Regions from separate parts of the Streptomyces sp. NPDC003691 genome, predicted to be linked through region 4. Evidence: riboswitches for the same ligand, from Rfam matches in the RefSeq annotation. Region 4 holds a riboswitch; each other region holds the start of a gene.

The links. Region 4 has a riboswitch for cobalamin ahead of ACWDR0_RS17350 (DUF4430 domain-containing protein). Riboswitches for the same ligand answer to the same signal wherever they lie in the genome.
Region 1: linked by a shared signal. The riboswitch ahead of ACWDR0_RS09445 (ribonucleoside-diphosphate reductase subunit alpha) and the one ahead of ACWDR0_RS17350 (DUF4430 domain-containing protein) in region 4 are both predicted to bind cobalamin.
Region 2: linked by a shared signal. The riboswitch ahead of ACWDR0_RS09955 (ABC transporter substrate-binding protein) and the one ahead of ACWDR0_RS17350 (DUF4430 domain-containing protein) in region 4 are both predicted to bind cobalamin.
Region 3: linked by a shared signal. The riboswitch ahead of metE (5-methyltetrahydropteroyltriglutamate--homocysteine S-methyltransferase) and the one ahead of ACWDR0_RS17350 (DUF4430 domain-containing protein) in region 4 are both predicted to bind cobalamin.

The regions. Positions count from the first base shown of each region.
Region 1 covers NZ_JBSFNQ010000014.1:6,268-10,725, forward strand. The annotation lists gene ACWDR0_RS09440 (GntR family transcriptional regulator) at 294-1,058, shown strand; cobalamin riboswitch at 1,551-1,708, shown strand; gene ACWDR0_RS09445 (ribonucleoside-diphosphate reductase subunit alpha) at 1,851-4,259, shown strand; gene ACWDR0_RS09450 (ribonucleotide-diphosphate reductase subunit beta) at 4,259-4,458, shown strand, end outside.
Region 2 covers NZ_JBSFNQ010000015.1:12,506-16,963, reverse strand. The annotation lists gene ACWDR0_RS09965 (ABC transporter ATP-binding protein) at 1-7, opposite strand, end outside; gene ACWDR0_RS09960 (FecCD family ABC transporter permease) at 4-1,296, opposite strand; gene ACWDR0_RS09955 (ABC transporter substrate-binding protein) at 1,293-2,309, opposite strand; cobalamin riboswitch at 2,348-2,494, opposite strand; gene ACWDR0_RS09950 (Mov34/MPN/PAD-1 family protein) at 2,536-2,958, opposite strand; gene ACWDR0_RS09945 (amino acid permease) at 3,266-4,458, opposite strand, start outside.
Region 3 covers NZ_JBSFNQ010000022.1:17,177-21,634, reverse strand. The annotation lists gene ACWDR0_RS13575 (carboxymuconolactone decarboxylase family protein) at 26-556, shown strand; gene ACWDR0_RS13570 (MFS transporter) at 639-1,913, shown strand; cobalamin riboswitch at 2,004-2,226, shown strand; gene metE (5-methyltetrahydropteroyltriglutamate--homocysteine S-methyltransferase) at 2,387-4,458, shown strand, end outside.
Region 4 covers NZ_JBSFNQ010000032.1:57,570-62,027, forward strand. The annotation lists gene ACWDR0_RS17340 (helix-turn-helix domain-containing protein) at 1-252, opposite strand, end outside; gene ACWDR0_RS17345 (flavin-containing monooxygenase) at 327-1,709, shown strand; gene ACWDR0_RS17350 (DUF4430 domain-containing protein) at 1,848-2,339, opposite strand; cobalamin riboswitch at 2,487-2,616, opposite strand; gene ACWDR0_RS17355 (ribosome-inactivating family protein) at 2,956-3,684, shown strand; gene ACWDR0_RS17360 (DUF6603 domain-containing protein) at 3,702-4,458, shown strand, end outside.

The DNA of each region.
Region 1 (4,458 bases), on a different contig from region 4:
CAGTACCCGGAGCTTGGCCTAGACCTTTCGGGCTGTCAAGGCTCGATAAACATGCCTGTCCAGTCCGTTATCGGACCGACATCTGGGCATCATCCGGGCAGGCTTGAGGCCTCCGCTTGGACTAGACCAACCCTAGTCCCCTCGGTGTATAAGAAGCAGTGGTGTCCAGCCTGAAGGCAGAAAACAGGAGGGACAGGGTCACTCCCCGGGACCGGCCCGTGCCACGATGTGATCCGCTACAGACGGAGGAGCCGGTGACGGCAGCAGCGCAGTCGGGAACGGGAAGGCGGGCCATGACGACGGACGGGGTGGGCACGGAGACGGAGACCGGGACACCGACCCGGACCGCGCGCGTGCCCAAGTACTACCGCCTCAAAAGGCACCTCCTCGACATGACGGAGACCCTGCCCCCGGGGACTCCGGTACCGCCGGAGCGCACGCTCGCGGCCGAATTCGACACCTCGCGCACCACCGTGCGCCAGGCGCTCCAGGAGCTGGTCGTCGAAGGCCGGCTGGAGCGCATCCAGGGCAAGGGGACCTTTGTCGCCAAGCCCAAGGTCTCCCAGGCTCTGCAACTGACCTCGTACACCGAGGACATGAAGGCGCAGGGCCTCGAACCCACCTCCCAGCTGCTCGACATCGGCTATGTCACCGCCGACGACACCCTCGCCGGGCTGCTCGACATCACCACCGGCGGCCGGGTGCTCCGGATCGAACGCCTCCGGCTGGCCAGCGGCGAACCGATGGCCATCGAGACCACCCATCTGTCGGCCAAGCGCTTCCCGGCGCTCCGGCGCAGCCTGGTCAAGTACACCTCCCTCTACACGGCACTGGCCGAGGTCTACGACGTCCATCTCGCCGAGGCCGAGGAGACCATCGAGACCTCCCTGGCCACCCCGCGGGAGGCCGGGCTGCTCGGTACGGACGTCGGCCTGCCGATGCTGATGCTCTCGCGGCACTCGCTGGACGCGCAGGGTGAGCCGGTGGAGTGGGTGCGCTCGGTGTACCGCGGCGACCGCTACAAGTTCGTCGCCCGCCTCCGCCGCCCCCAGGACTAGAGCCCCCGTTTTCGTCCCGCCCGGCCCCGGAGCCCCGCTCCGGGGCCGGGCCCTTTCCGGGCCGGACGAGGCGGAGCAGCCCAGAGGCGCGGCGCACCTTTCCGGAGTGGGCAAGGCCGGACAGCTCAGGGGCGCCGGGGGTCCCACGCCGAAGGCGTAGGGGGAGGAACCGCGCGATCGGCCCACGACAGCGCACGGTCGCGGATGGTCGCCACCGGGCCGGGCGCAAGACGGAATCCGTCACGGCACTCCATGCCGCCCGCCGAGTACCACTCCGCCGCGGCTGGTCGCGCAGTTCCCCGCGCCCCTACGGCCTTCACCGCCCCCGCCCCGGAAAAGGACCCGGCCTCCTTGGGATCCGGCGCGTACCCACCCCTGGAAGAGGGCCCGGCCAGCCCGCCCCGGCAGGGGAGCCGCCCGCTCACGAAGGGGCGATCATGGGGCGGGGCGTCCCCGAACCGTGCGGGAGCGTGAGAGGCACGACACAACATGTGGGGGCAACGCTTCGGCGGTGCCCCCACATGTATGCTCATCTCGCTGTCACCGCAGAGGAATCCGGTGTGAATCCGGAACTGTCCCGCAACGGTGTGCTTCGGCCTGCTTTGTCGGGCCGGGCGAGTCCGGCCGTCTGCCGACAGCGCACCCGGATCGTCCGACCCGGGTGCCGAGACGTCCGGGCCTCGCGGTTGGGCCGGTGGACGCCGTACGCGCTGCCCTTTTCCGGCATGGCGCATCCGGCCTGCCCACCCTCCCCCGCCCGCGGCCCGTGAGCCGAGCGAGGGAGAGCCCCACGTGACCATCGCGCCAGCCGATCCGGCTTCAGGCACCGCCCAGCAGCTTCCCGGGCAGACCCCCGGGCCCGCCGCTGCCGCGACGCCCGAGGACGGGCCGGGGACCGCCCTGCTGCGGACCCTGACCGACCTCACCGCCGATCTGCCGGACACCGACCCCGGAAGGGTCGCCGCCGCCGCACTCCGCGGCCGGCACCCCGGATCGGACGCGGCGGAACTCCACCGGCTCGCCACCGACGCCGCCGCGGGCCTGATCTCGGAGGACCCCTCCTACTCCCGGCTCGCCGCCCGGCTGCTGACCCGGACCATCGCCGACGAGGCCGCGGGCCAGGGCTCGGACTCCTTCTCCGCCTCGGTCCGGGTGGGCCATGCGGAGGGCCTGATCGCGGACCGTACGGCCGCCTTCGCGGAGCTGCACGCCGAGCGGCTGGACGCGGCGGTCGACCCGGCCGCCGACGACCGCTTCGGCTACTTCGGGCTCCGCACCCTGTACAGCCGCTATCTGCTGCGCCACCCCATCACCCGCCAGGTGGTGGAGACCCCGCAGCACTTCATGCTCCGGGTGGCCTGCGGACTGGCGGAGGACGAGTCCGTCCGCGCCCTGGACGAGGTGCTCGCCCTGTACGGGCTGATGAGCCGCCTCGACTATCTGCCGTCGTCGCCGACGCTCTTCAACTCGGGCACCCGTCATCCGCAGATGTCGTCCTGCTATCTGCTGGACTCCCCGCTGGACGAGCTGGATTCCATCTACGACCGCTACCACCAGGTGGCGCGGCTCTCCAAGCACGCCGGCGGTATCGGGCTCTCGTACTCCCGGATCCGGGCCCGCGGCTCCCTGATCCGCGGCACCAACGGCCACTCCAACGGCATCGTGCCCTTCCTGAAGACCCTCGACGCCTCGGTCGCCGCGGTGAACCAGGGCGGCCGGCGCAAGGGCGCCGCCGCCGTCTACCTGGAGACCTGGCACGCGGACATCGAGGAGTTCCTGGAGCTGCGCGACAACACCGGCGAGGACGCCCGGCGCACCCACAACCTCAATCTCGCGCACTGGATTCCGGACGAGTTCATGCGCCGGGTCGACGCCGACGCCGACTGGTCGCTCTTCTCCCCGGCCGACACTCCCGAGCTGGTGGACCTGTGGGGCGAGGAGTTCGACGCCGCCTACCGGGCCGCCGAGGCGAAGGGCCTGGCCCGCAAGACCATGCCCGCCCGTGATCTGTACGGCCGGATGATGCGGACCCTCGCCCAGACCGGCAACGGCTGGATGACCTTCAAGGACGCCGCCAACCGCACCGCCAACCAGACCGCGGAGAAGGGCCACACGGTCCACTCGTCGAACCTCTGCACCGAGATCCTGGAGGTCACGGACGACGGCGAGACCGCGGTCTGCAACCTGGGCTCGGTCAACCTCGGCGCCTTCGTGGCCGGCGGGGACATCGACTGGGAGCGGCTGGACGCCACCGTCCGCACCGCGGTGACCTTCCTCGACCGGGTCGTGGACATCAACTTCTACCCGACCGAGCAGGCGGGCCGCTCGAACGCCCGCTGGCGCCCGGTCGGCCTGGGCGCCATGGGCCTCCAGGACGTCTTCTTCCAGCTGCGGCTGCCCTTCGACTCCCCCGAGGCCCGCGCGCTGTCGACCCGGATCGCCGAGCGGATCATGCTGGCCGCCTACGAGGCGTCCGCGGATCTCGCCGAGCGCCACGGCACCTTCCCCGCCTGGGAGAAGACCCGGGCCGCCCGGGGCGTCCTGCACCCCGACCACTACGGCACCGAGCGGAACTGGCCGGAGCGCTGGGAGGCGCTGCGCGCCCGGATCGCCCGTACCGGCATGCGGAACTCCCTGCTGCTCGCCATCGCGCCGACCGCGACCATCGCGTCCATCGCCGGTGTGTACGAGTGCATCGAGCCCCAGGTCTCCAACCTCTTCAAGCGCGAGACCCTCTCGGGCGAGTTCCTCCAGGTGAACTCCTATCTGGTGGCCGACCTGAAGAAGCTCGGGGTCTGGGACGCGCAGACCCGGGAGGCGCTGCGCGACGCCAGCGGCTCGGTCCAGGGCTTCTCCTGGGTCCCGTCCGAGATCCGCGAGCTGTACCGCACGGCGTGGGAGATCCCGCAGCGCGGTCTGATCGACATGGCGGCGGCCCGGACGCCCTATCTCGACCAGTCGCAGTCGCTGAACCTGTTCCTGGAGACGCCGACCATCGGGAAGCTCAGCTCGATGTACGCGTACGCCTGGAAGCAGGGTCTGAAGACCACGTACTACCTGCGGTCCCGCCCCGCGACCCGGATCGCCCGGGCCGCGAGCGGCACGGCCGCCGCCACCGCCCCCGTACCGGCGCAGGTCACCCCCGAAGAGGCGGTCGCCTGCTCCCTGGAGAACCCCGAGTCCTGCGAGGCCTGCCAGTAATGCCCACCCCGGAAACGCCCGCCGCCCGTCCGCAGAACCTGCTGGACCCGGGCTTCGAGCTCACCCTGCGGCCGATGCGCTACCCCGACTTCTACGAGCGGTACCGCGACGCCATCAAGAACACCTGGACGGTGGAGGAGGTCGACCTCCACTCGGACGTCGCCGACCTGGCCAGGCTGACCCCGGGCGAGCAGCACCT
Region 2 (4,458 bases), on a different contig from region 4:
GGGTCATGCGGGGGCTCCTTCCGTGCCGTCGACGGAGCGGCGGCGCATCAGCCAGAGGAACAGCGGCCCGCCGATCAGCGCGGTGAGCACCCCGACGGGGATGTCCTGCGGCGCGGCGAGGGTACGGGCCGCGAGGTCGGCGACCACCAGGGCCACGGCCCCGCCGAGGGCGGCCACCGGCAGCAGCGCCCGGTGCGCCGCGCCGACCAGCAGCCGGGCGGCGTGCGGGACCATCAGGCCGATGAAGCCGACCGCGCCGCTCGCCGCCACCAGTACCGCGGTGACCAGCGAGACCAGCACGAAGACGGCCGCCCGGAAGCGGGCGACGTCCAGCCCGAGGACGACCGCGCCCTCCTCCCCGACCAGCAGCAGGTCCAGCGGCCGGGCCAGGGCGAGCAGCAGCGGGAGCGCGAGGCAGACGACGGCCGTGGGCAGCCAGACGCTGTCCCAGCGGGCGCTGCCGAGGCCGCCGAGCGACCAGTACAGCGCCTCGCGGAAGTGCTCGGGCCGGGAGGAGGCGACGAGGACCAGGGTGGTCAGGGCGGTGAAGACATAGCTGATGGTGACTCCGGCGAGGACCAGCCGGGTGCCGGTCATCCCGCCGCCGTTCCGCGCCAGCCCGTAGACCAGGAGGAACGCGGCGAGGGAGCCCGCGAAGGCGCCCGCGGGCAGGGCGACGGTGGTGGTGACGCCGATCCCGAGGACCAGGACGAGTACGGCGCCGGTGGACGCCCCGGAGGAGATCCCGAGCAGGAACGGGTCGGCGAGCCGGTTGCGTACGAGGGCCTGGAGGACCGTGCCGACGACCCCGAGCCCGGCGCCGACGACCACCCCGAGGAGCACCCGCGGCAGCCGGACGTCCACGACGATCGTGCGGAAGGGGCTGGGCTCGGCGCCGGGCAGCAGGGCCGCGAGGACTTCGCGGGGCGGGATGCGTACGGAGCCGAGCGCGAGCGCCGCGAGGACGGCGGCGGCCAGGGCCGTCAGCAGCCCGGCGGCCACGGCCCCGAACCGGAGCCGGGAGAGCGCGGGCGCGGAGCCCTCCGGCCGGGATTTCCCGGGCGGGGGCGGTGCGTCCGGGCTGCGCTCCGTCAGCGGGGGCGGCGCGTCCGGGCTGCGGTCCTTGCGCGGAGGCGGGCCGGTGACGGGCGGGACCGCCGGGGCCGGGGCCCCGGCGGCGGGCCTTGTGGGCGGCGCGGAGTCCGCCGGGGCGGACACGGCGGGTGCGGGCCGCTCCGGGGCGGGCGGGCCGCCGGAGCCCGGGGCTCCGGCGGCACCCTGCGGTGCGGGCGTCATCGCGCGAGCTGCGGGGCCAGCTTGGCGATCGCGTCCGGCGCGCGGACGCCGAGGACCGCGTCGGAGAGCGGCAGGACGGCGAACTTCTTGTTCCGGATCGCCGGGACGTCCTTCAGCGCGGGGTCCGTCAGCAGCTTCTGCTTCTTCTGAGCCAGGCTGGTCGCGCCGTAGTCGTAGATCACGATCACCTCGGGCTTGCGGGCCACGACCTGCTCCCAGGTGGCGTCGCCGAAGCTCTTGGGGATATCGGCGAAGACATTGCGGCCGCCCGCGCGGGTGATCAGCTCATTGCCGATGCCCTTGCCGCCGACGGTGAACGCGGTCTTGTCGCCGCTGTCGTAGACGAAGACGGGCACCGGTGCGGTCTGCGTCTTCTTCAGCCCGGCCGCGGTCTTCTCGACCGACGCCCGCGAGTCCGCGATCCACTTGTCGGCCCGGTCGCCGACGCCGAAGGTCCGGCCGACCTCGGCTATCTCGCGGTAGACGTCGTCGAGGGTGGTCCGGTCCTTCGTGCAGTACTCCAGGTTGAGCCGGGTGTCGATGCCGGCCTTCTTCAGCTCGTCACGGGTGCGGCCGTCCTTGGCCTCGAAGGCGCTGGCGTAGCCGCCGTAGACGAAGTCCGGGTTCGCGGCGAGGAGCTTCTCCTTGGACGGGTACTCCTTGGCGAGCACCGGGACCGCGTCGTACGCCTTCTTGTAGCGCGGGAGCACCTCGTCGTCGAGATAGGCGGTGCCGACCAGGGACTTCTCCAGGCCCAGCTCCAGCATGACCTCGGTGACGTGCTGGTTCATGGTGACGGCCCGCTTCGGGGGCGCCTGGTAGGTGGTCTTCACGCCGCAGTTGTCGACGGTGTACGGGAAGCCGGGCGCCGCGGCGGCCTTGCCGCCGCCCTTGCCGGAGTCCGAGCCGGAGCCGCAGGCGGTGAGGGCCAGCGGGAGCAGTGCGGCGGCCGCGGCGGTCAGGGCGGTACGGCGACGGCGGCCGTACGGGCGCCGGGATATGCGCGTGGACATGCGTGGGTCCTCCTCCGGGGATCCGCGTCCCCTGGGTCATGGGAGAAGGGCGATGGGTCAGTTCCTGGCTGACGGCCGACGGACGCGGCGCGCGGAGTGCGCGCACGTGTCAGTCGACCGGTCACAGTGGCGGGACCGCGCCGGATTCGCACCGGCTTCCTGGGTCCCAGCGCCCCGTATGGAGTTGAAGCGACAGCGGTGGGGTGGAGATGGGTGGAGCTGCGGGTCAGTATGCCTCGACGACCCGGACTTCCTCTTCCGTGATCTTCTCGTCGACGATCCGGAACGAGCGGAACTGGAAGGGTCCCTCGCCCGCGGTGTCGGCGGTGGAGACCAGGACGTAGTGCGCGTTCGGCTCACCGGCGTAGCTGACGTCCGTGCGGGACGGGTACGCCTCGGTCATGGTGTGCGAGTGGTAGACGATCACCGGCACCTCGTCGTTGTCGTCCAGCTCGCGGTAGAGCTTCAGGAGGTCGCCCGAGTCGAATTCGTAGAACGTGGACGACCGGGCCGCGTTCTCCATGGGGATGAATCGTTCCGGCCGGTCGCTGCCCTCGGGGCCCGCGACGATGCCGCACGCCTCGTCGGGGTGGTCGGCGCGGGCGTGCGCGACGATCCGGTCGTAGAGGTCCTGGGTGAGCGTCAGCATGCGGATCAGGATAAACGCGCGCCGGGCGGACGGCGGAAGGGTGCCGGGGCGGACGGCGGAAGGGCCGGTCCCCGGCTGTCGGACCGCGAGTGAGCCGAAGGGGCGCGGCGAGTTCTGGAAGGAGAACGCGCGGAGGCCGCGAGGAACGAGCGGCCGAGCACGATCGACTGAAGAACTCGTCTTAGGCGCCCCGGAGGCGAACCGAGCCTGGAAAAAAGGGGATGCCGGGCGGCGGGTGGGGCGGGCAGGCAGTCGCCCACCCGCCGTCCGGCACGTTCGGGGGCCGCGGATGACGGCCCGGTGGCCGTCAGCGCTTGGCGAAGGCCGTGCCCTCCGGGTTCTTCGCCCGGAGGACGAGATACGAGACCCCGAGCACCAGCGCCCAGAGCGGTGCCACATAGAGCGAGATCCGGGCGTCCTTGTCGATGCCCATCAGGACGATCACCATGCCGATGAACGCCAGCGCGAACCAGCTCGTCCAGGGGGCGCCGGGGGCCTTGAAGGAGGATTCGGCGACCTCGCCGCGGGCGGCCTTGGCGCGGTAGCGGATATGGCTGACCAGGATCATGATCCAGGCCCACATACCGGAGATGGTGGCAAAGGAGACGATCTTGTTGAAGGCGTCGCCGGGCCACTGGTAGTTGATCCACACACCGATCAGCATCAGACCGGCGGAGAAGGTGGTGCCGATCAGCGGGGTGCCGTGCTTGGTGAGCTTGGTGAAGAGCTTCGGGCCCTGGCTGTTGAGCGCGAGGTCGCGGAGCATCCGGCCGGTGGAGTACATACCGGAGTTGCAGGACGACAGCGCCGCGGTGAGCACCACGAAGTTGACGATGCCCGCGCCGATCTGGAGGCCCATCTGGTCGAAGGCGGCGACGAACGGGGAGACGCCCGGCTGGAAGTTGGTCCAGGAGACGACCGACAGGATCATGATCAGGGCGCCGACGTAGAAGACGGCGATCCGCCACGGCACGGTGTTGATGGCCTTGGGGAGGGTCTTCTCCGGGTCCTTGGACTCACCGGCGGTGACTCCGACCAGTTCGACCGCCAGGAAGGCGAACATCACGATCTGGAGGGTCATCAGGGTGCCGCCGAGGCCCTTGGGGAAGAAGCCGCCGTCGCTCCAGAGGAGGGAGAAGGAGGCGGTGTCACCGGCGTCGGTGAAGCCCAGGGTGATGATTCCGGCGCAGATCAGGATCATGCCGATGATGGCGGTGACCTTGACCATGGAGAACCAGAACTCCAGCTCGCCGAAGATCTTCACGGAGATCAGGTTGGCGAGATAGAGGATGACCGTGAAGGCCAGGGCCGAGATCCACTGCGGCAGGTCGAACCAGTACGTCATGTACTCGGCGGCCGCGGTGACCTCGGTCATTCCGGTGACGACCCAGAACAGCCAGTACGTCCAGCCGGTGGCGAAGCCCGCGAAGGGGCCGACGAACTCCCGCGCGTACTCGGAGAACGAGCCCGCGACCGGGCGGTACATCAGCAGCTCGCCCA
Region 3 (4,458 bases), on a different contig from region 4:
ACCTGCCCGTACCGGAAGGACCGTCATGCCACGTCTGACCGCCCTCACCCCCGAAACCGCCGTCGGCGCCTCGCGGGACCTCCTCGCCGAGCTGGTCTCCCGTCACGGCCGGATCGGCGACATGGTCTCCACCATGGCGCACTCACCCGCCGTACTGGGCGGATACCTCCAGCTCAGCCGGGCCATGGGACGGGCCAAGCTGGACCGCAGGATCAGCGAACGGATCTCCATCGCCGTCCAGGTCCAGCAGGGCTGCGGGCTCTGTCTCGACGCCCACACCGGCGCGGCCCGCGCGCTCGGAGTGGCCGAGGAGGAGATCGAGCGGGCCCGCGAGGGCACCTCGGCCGATCCCGCGATCGCCGCGATCATCGCCCTCGCCCTCCGGATCTACCGCGAACCGGCGTCGATCACCGACGACGAGGTCGCCGCACTGCGGGCCCACGGCTACGGCGACCGCGCGATAGCCGATGTGGTCGGCGTCGTCGCCCTCAACATCCTCACCGGCTCGTTCAACCTGCTCGCCGGCCTCGTCCCGGAGAGCGGCACCGATGACTAGGAACGCCACCGCCTCCCGCCGCGGGGCACGGACCCCGCGGAGGGGCCGTGCCCCGCCGCACGGACCCGGAAGGAACACCGCCATGGCCCTCTTCGCCAACCGCGACTACCGCTATCTCTTCAGCGCCCAGATCATCTCCCTCTTCGGGACCGGGCTGACGACGGTGGCCCTCGGACTGCTCGCCTACGAACTCGCCGGCCCGAGCGCCGGTACCGTCCTCGGCACCGCCCTGACCGTCAAGATGGTCATGTACGTGGTCATCGCCCCGCTCGCCGCCGCCTACGCCGCCCGCTTCCCCAGAAGAACCTTCCTGGTCCTCCTCGACGTGGTGCGCGCCGCGGTCGTCCTGGCCCTGCCGTTCGTCACCGAGATCTGGCACATCTACGTACTGATCGGCCTGCTCCAGGCCGCCTCCGCGGCCTTCACCCCGACCTTCCAGGCCGTCATCCCCGATGTCGTGACCGACGAGTCCGACTACACCCGGGCGCTGTCCGCCTCCCAGGTCGCCTCCACCATGGAGAGCCTGCTCAGCCCGGTCCTGGCCGCGGTCGCCCTGGCGTTCATCAGCTTCAACTGGCTGTTCCTCGGCACCTCCGCCGGCTTCCTGATCTCCGCACTGCTCGTCCTCCCGGCCCGTATCCCCGAGGCCCGCCCCACCACCCAGACCCGGGCCTGGGACAAGGCCGCGGCGGGCATCCGGACCTTCCTGCGGACCCCGCGGCTGCGCGGCGTCATGGCCCTCAACCTGGTGGTCGCGGCGGCCGGTTCGATCGTCGTCGTCAACACCGTCAACTACGTCCGCGACGAACTCGGCGGTTCGCAGTCGGACGTCGGCTGGATGCTCGCCGCCTCCGGCGGCGGCACCCTCCTGGCCGCCCTCGTACTGCCCCGGATCCTCGACCGGGTCGCCGCCCGCACCGTCATGACGACCGGCGCCGGAGTCCTGGTCACCGGCACTATCGCCGCGGTGATCACGGTCGCGGCGGACCTGGCCTCCCGCGCCGGTACGGCGGTCGTCTGGGCCGTCATCGGCGCCGGTATGGCCCTGGTCATCACCCCGACCGGCGCGGTCCTGCGGGCCTCCGTCGAACGGAGCGCGATCCCCCAGGCGTTCGCGGCCCAGTTCTCCCTCTCGCACCTGGCCTGGCTGATCACCTACCCCATCGCCGGATGGCTCGGTACGCACGGGGGCTACGTCCTCACCTGGTCCGTCCTCGCCGCCCTCGCCGTCACGGGCACCGCGGGCGCCCTTCTCCTCTGGCCCCGGCAGGAGGGCCGACGCCCCGCGGCCGGCCCCGCGACCCCGCTCCGGCCCGTGGCCCGGACCGGCCGGTCCGCCCTCTCCAAGGCCGCCTGAGAAAAAGCTCCTTGCTCCTCCCGCACCACCCCGGTCCCCGCCCGCCGTCCGTACGGCGGACGGGGACCGTCGCCGTACCGCCGGTGGCATAGGCTGGCCCGTGCAACTGGTTCGCCCCGTCAGCCGGACGGGCGCGCCGTAAGAGGGAACCCGGTGAAAATCCGGGACTGCCCCGCAGCGGTGAGCGGGAACGACCGCCGTCATACGCACTGGGCCCGAGCCGGGCCTGGGAAGCGACGGCCAGTAGGTGCCCGCCGGGAGACCGGCAGGCGTGCCCGCGAGTCCGAAGACCTGCCCGTTGCCCGCGCGCGGACGTCTCCGTGCGCGGATATTCCGGTGACCTCGAGGGCGGGTCGGCGTACATACCTGCGGATCGTGCCGTACAACCCGGCCCGGCCGTCCGGTACGTCACCCTTCGCGCTTCTCGTCCCGTTGCCGGGATCTCAGGGATTCATCTCGCGAAGGAGATCTCCGTGACCACCAAGTCCGCAGCCGCGGCAGCACGTGCCACCGTGTACGGCTACCCCCGCCAGGGGCGGGACCGGGAGCTGAAGAAGGCCGTCGAGGGCTACTGGAAGGGCACCGTGACCGCGGACGCCCTCCACACCACCGCGGCCGGGCTGCGCCGGGCCACCTGGCGGCAGCTCGCCGACGCCGGTATCGGCGAAGTCCCCACCGGTGACTTCTCGTACTACGACCACGTCCTCGACACCACCGTCATGGTGGGCGCGATCCCGGAGCGGCACCGCGCCGCCGTCGCCGCCGACCCGCTGGACGGGTACTTCGCGATGGCCCGGGGCACCCGGGACACCGCGCCGCTGGAAATGACCAAGTGGTTCGACACCAACTACCACTATCTGGTCCCGGAGCTGGGACCGGACACCGTCTTCACCGCCGATCCGGCCAAGCAGCTCGCCGAACTCCGGGAGGCCCTCGCCCTCGGCGCGGCAGCCCGGCCGGTCCTGGTCGGCCCCGTCACCTATCTGCTGCTGGCCAAGCCCGCGCCCGGCACCGCCCCCGGCTTCGACCCGCTGACCCTGCTGGACCGGCTGCTCCCGGTCTACGCCGAGGTCCTCGCCCGGCTGCGGGCGGCCGGCGCCGAGTGGGTGCAGCTCGACGAACCCGCCCTGGTCCAGGACCGTACCCCCGCCGAACTGAACGCCGCCGCCCGCGCCTACCGCGACCTCGGCACCCTGGCGGACCGGCCCCGCATCCTGGTCGGCTCCTACTTCGACCGGCTCGGCGAGGCGCTCCGCGTCCTGGCCGCAGCCCCCGTCGAAGGACTGGCGATCGATTTCACCGGCCCCGCCGCCGCGAACCTGAACGACCTCGCCGCCGCGGGCGGTCTCCCCGGCAAACGCCTGGTGGCCGGAGTCGTCGACGGCCGCAATATCTGGACCGGCGACCTGGAGAAGTCCCTCGGCACCCTGGGCACCCTGCTGGGGCTCGCCGACCGGGTCGACGTGGCGGCCTCCTGCTCCCTGCTCCATGTCCCCCTCGACACCGCCGGTGAACGCGATATCGACCCCGGTGTCCTGCGCTGGCTGGCCTTCGCCCGGCAGAAGACCGACGAGATCGCCACCCTGGCCCGCGGACTGACCCACGGAACCGCCGCCGTCGAGGGCGAACTCTCCGCCAACCGTGCGGCCCGTGCCGCCCGGGCCGCCTCGTCCCTCACCCACGACCCGGCGGTCCGCGCCCGGACGGCCGCCGTCACCGCGGCCGACGCCCGCCGCTCCCAGCCCTACGGGGCGCGCACCGCGGCCCAGCGCGCGCACCTCGGACTGCCCCCGCTGCCGACCACCACCATCGGCTCCTTCCCGCAGACCACCGGAGTGCGCACCGCCCGCGCCGACCTGCGGACCGGACGTATCGGCACCGCCGCCTACGAGGAGGCCGTCAAGGCCGAGATCCGGGAGGTCGTCGCATTCCAGGAGAAGGCCGGAATCGACGTCCTCGTCCACGGCGAGGCCGAACGCAACGACATGGTGCAGTACTTCGCCGAACAGCTCACCGGCTACCTCACCACCCGGAACGGCTGGGTCCAGTCCTACGGAACCCGCTATGTCCGGCCGCCCGTCCTGGCCGGCGACATCTCCCGCCCCGACCCCATGACCGTCCGCTGGACCCGCTACGCCCAGTCCCTCACGGACCGTCCGGTCAAGGGCATGCTCACCGGCCCGGTCACCATGCTCGCCTGGTCCTTCGTCCGCGACGACCAGCCCCTCGCCACCACCGCCCGCCAGGTCGCCCTGGCCCTGCGCGACGAGGTGAACGACCTCGAAGCGGCCGGTACCCGCATCATCCAGGTCGACGAGCCCGCCCTCCGGGAGACCCTGCCCCTGCGCACCGCCGGGCACGCGGACTATCTCGCCTGGGCCACCGAGGCCTTCCGCCTCACCACCGGCGGCACGGCGCCGGAGACCCAGATCCACACCCATATGTGCTACGCCGAGTTCGGCGACATCGTCGACGCCATCGACGATCTCGACGCCGACGTGATCAGCCTGGAAGCGGCCCGCTCCCATATGCAGATCGCCCATGA
Region 4 (4,458 bases):
GGCGGTGCGCCAGGCGGGGATCGCCGCCTTTCCCGAGGTGACGACGGCCGCCTGGTCCAAGGGCATCCGGCCCACCACACAGCAGAGATAGGCGAGACCGAGACGGCGGAGGTCCGCCTCGCCGTAGAGCCGTTTGCCACCCGCACGGGCCGGCGGGTCGAGCACACCCCGGTCCTCCCACCACCGCACCGTGGACGGCGCAAGGCCGTACAGCGCCGCCGCTTCACCGATGGAGACACCATGTCGCGTCATGCCCCCAGTTGACATCAAGTCGACTTGACGGGACAAGATCCGAACTCCTACCCGTCCGGCAGGAGGAGTCGACCGTGTCAGAGGTCGGAAGCAGCACCGGAAACGCCGAGAACGCCCAGCACAACCAGAACTCCCAGCACACCGAGCACACCGCGAGCACCGAGTACGCCGAGACCGTCATCATCGGCGCGGGCCAGCAGGGCTGCGGCACGGCCGCCTCCCTTCAGGCCCTGGGCCGGGAGCACCTGGTGCTGGAGCGGGGGCGGATCGGCCAGTCATGGGGGCACGAGCGGTGGGACAGTCTGCTGGTGGGAAGCGGCAACCGGTCGGTGCGGTTCCCCGGCCGGGAGTACGACGGAGACGACCCCGACGGCTTTATGCCGGGCCGCGAACTGGCCCGGCGGCTGCGCCGCTATGCGGCGGACCGGAAGCTCCGGATCCGGGAGCACACGGCCGTCCGGCGGGTCGAGTGTCCGCCGGATACCTCCGGCCGCGGCGCCGTGCGGTTCAGGGCCCTGCTGCGCGACGGGGGTTCCATCGGCTGCCGCAACCTCGTGGTGGCGGTGGGCGGTTACGCCGCTCCCCGCACCCCTTCCTTCGCCGCCGATATCGACCCGTCCGTCACCCGGCTGCACTCCCACGACTACCGCAACCCCGGATCCCTGCCGGCCGGTGCCGTCCTGGTGGTGGGCGCGGGAATCAGCGGCCAGCAGATCGCCGACGAGCTGGCGGACGCCGGGCGGAGCGTCTATCTGTCGGTCGGCCGCCACGGCGCCTGGCCCCGGCACTACCGGGGCCGCAGCCTCCACGAATGGATGTTCGTGTTCGGCCTGGAGGAGGAGTACGTCCGGGCGGGCAACGTCGACGCCGGCCGCGGCGGGGTGCTGCCCGGCCTCCCGGTGGCGGCCGTGCTGGACGGCACCGGCGATCTCAATCTCGCCACGCTGGCCGGAAAGGGAGTCGTGCTCGTCGGCTCCGTGCGCGCGGCGGCCGGCGGGATCCTGCGGCTGGAGGAGAACGTCGTCGCCGTCGCCGAGGCGTCCGCCCGCAGCTTCCGGCGGGTGATCGAGACCATCGACACCGGCATCAGGGAACGGGGGTTCCCGGTCCCCGAACAGCACCCGGCCCCCCGTGTCGACATGGACCGCATCGCTCCGTTCGGAGACCGCCTCGACCTCGCCCGCCACGGCATCACCTCGATCATCTGGTGCACCGGCTTCGGACCCGACTACCGGATCCTCCCGGCGCGCGCCCTCGACGGCCACGGCGCGCCGCTCCAGCGGAAGGGCGTTCTCGGGGCGATTCCCGGCCTGTACTACGCGGGGCTCCCGGACGGGAATTCTCTCGCCCCGGTCGCCATCGGCGCCAATGTCGAGAACGGGCGGTTCATCGCCCGCCAGATCCATATCGACCATGTCCTCCGCTCGGGAACCGCGTCATCGGTGATCACACCGTAGGAACGCGGTTCGGCCGAGTGCCGCATCGCAGGAACGCGGTACGGCAGCGTGCCCCTTCCCGGGCCCCGCGGGCGGGAGGCTTCGGACCGGCTCCCGGCCCGCGGGTGCGGCTCCGGGGACTCCGCCCCGGACGCTCCGTCAGAAAGCGGTCCAGGTGAAGGAGACCAGATCGCCGGACTTTATCCGGAACTGGCAGCCGCCCACCGGGGTCGGCGTGCCGTTGACGGCGATGCTCCAGTAGGCCGATGCACCGCCGCTCACGTTCTTGATGGTGTCGACGAAGAAGTCGTCGAAGGACGGGTACCAGGGGCCGTCCCAGGTGAAACCGTGCTTGCGGGCGGCATCGTCGAGCGCGGCGGTCGGTGTGGGCACCTTGGCCGGATGGGCTCCGCCATTGGTGCCGTCGCACTTGTGGGTACCACCGGAGGCGGTGGTCACATCGTGCCCCCTGGTTCTGACCTTTCCGCTGAACAGCAGCCCGTCGGGCCCCTGGACGGTGAGGGAGACCTTCACCGGAGCGTTGGTACGGTGCGCGGGCGCGGCGGGTGCGGCGGCGGCGGGTGCCGCGGCGAAAGCCAGTGAGAGGACCGCCGCGGTGGCGGCGGCACGCTGAGCGAGCTGTGCGGGCATGGAACGCCTTTCGTCGGACCGGGCCCGCCGCGCGCCCGGCACACCGGGGCGGATCACGCCGCCCCGCCCCGCCGCGACCTGTGGCGGAAGACGGGACGGAACGCCCCTGGGCGCAAGGCTTCACGCCGCAGACCTGGCGGAGGAAGCAAAGCGAACCGTGTACTGGGCATCCCGGCTCGCGGCGCAGCGCGCCGCACACGGTTGCAGGTCAGCGCCGGACTCCCACCGGCTTCCCCCAGAGACACACGGCTATGAAGTTGTCACCCGGTCGGGGACCGGGATGACGAATCGTACGAGCACGGAGGCGAGTTGACCACAGCGCCGGGCCGGGTGACGGCGCTCCCGCACCCGGGCTGCCGGGCGGGACGCACCGCCCCCGTACCGGCGCTCCCGGGTGGTGGCCGCGCCCACCGCTCACCCCGGCTTTCCTCAAGGTGCCTGCCCCGCACATCACGCCCCACAAGACGCCTTCGGCACACATCTTGCCCTCCGTCACAGTTCCGGGGAATTCCGCCGCGGCCCGGCGCATCGCAGCCTTGCGCATCCGTCCGGACAGCAGCGAGACTGTGGCGGTCCACGGCGACGGGGAATCCGGCGGGGGGTCCGCGGAATGGTCATGGCAGACGGGGACGTCCACACCTATGCGGCCGGTTACGAATCGGATGCGCCCGCGTTCCGCGAGATGATTCGGTTTCTGCGCGGCCACTTCAACCCCGGCATCGGATCCCCGCAGAACCCCGATACCCGGTTCGTACGGGTGGATTTCGAGCTGGACTACGGGGCCAAGGCGGTCCGGCTCTACGTTCTGAAGCAGAATCTCTACGTCCAGGGCTGGTCGATCGGCCGGGCCGGCGCCACGGAGCGCTTTCTCGCCGCCCGCGGGAATCAGGCCGCACCCGAGCAGCCGGTGCCCGTGCAGACCAATCAGCGCGTCAACTCGAATTACTCCGAGGCCGCTCCGGACTTCGATATCGGAGGGTTCCAGATGATCAACGACCTGGAGACCCTTTACAACCATGTCGACAAGCTGGTGAAGACCGGATCGGGCATACCCGAAAAAGCCGAGGAAGCATTCCACCGGCTTATTATCATGACCGCGGAAATGGCCCGGTTCGGTGGGTTCTTCGAGAACTTCCTGACCGTCTGGCCGGAATCCTGGTCCCAGTACACGCGGCTGACGCGGCCGGACGGTACGGAGACGATGTACTTCAACGAGGCCGTCAAGAAGTGGGACGACCTTTCGGCGGTGGTCCGCGGGACAAAACCCGGTATCCGGTACGCCGGGCGCGAGGTGGGTCCGGCCGAGGCCGGACAGATCATGGGGAACGGCGCGCTGCACCAGTAGCCGACAGAGGGGGTCCGGTGGATCTCGATGCCCTGAAAGCGCACCTGACGAGCCCGGGGGATCCCCCCGTACTGCGCGCCACGGACACCGCGCTGCCCCCGCAACTGGCCGACCTGCTGGTGACGTTCCCGGACGGTGTCTGCCGGGGTGCCGCCGGTTCGCAGGAGCCGGGGTTCGACCCCGGACACACCGTGCTGACCCTCGTTCTCGTCTGCTCCCCCACCGGCTGGCCCGCGGGCGGCCGGGTCACGCTCACGGTGACCGGGGTGACCGTGACCGTGGCCGTGGACGGCTCCGCCGGGCTGGTTCTCAGCGGTACGTTCGACACCGTCGACGTGGTGTGCACGGTGACCGGGGGCGAGGACGGACGGCTCACCGCCGCCGTACGCCCCCGGCACCAGGGGGCGTTCGCCGGTGCACTGGACGAGCTGGGGGAACGCCTCGGCTCCGCGCCCGGGTGGCAGAGCGCCCGGCAAGGGCTGCGAACGCTCGGCCTGGCGGCCGGTGATGTCGCCGGATTCGACCTCCGGCTGACCCCGGCGGACGGAGCCGTACCGGCCGTCCACACCGTCACTGTCACCGCCATGGCCGTCGTCGCCGCGCTCGACCTCGGGGCCCTCCCGCTGGAGATCGCGGTATGGCTGCCCGACCTGCGGGTCAGCGGCCGGCTGCGCGGTGACGAGCCGGTCCGTGTCCGTGCCGTACTGGAGTCCTTCGGGCTGCCCGTGAGCGAGGTGCCCGCGGAACTCTCCGTCGCCGAACTGTCGTTCGCCG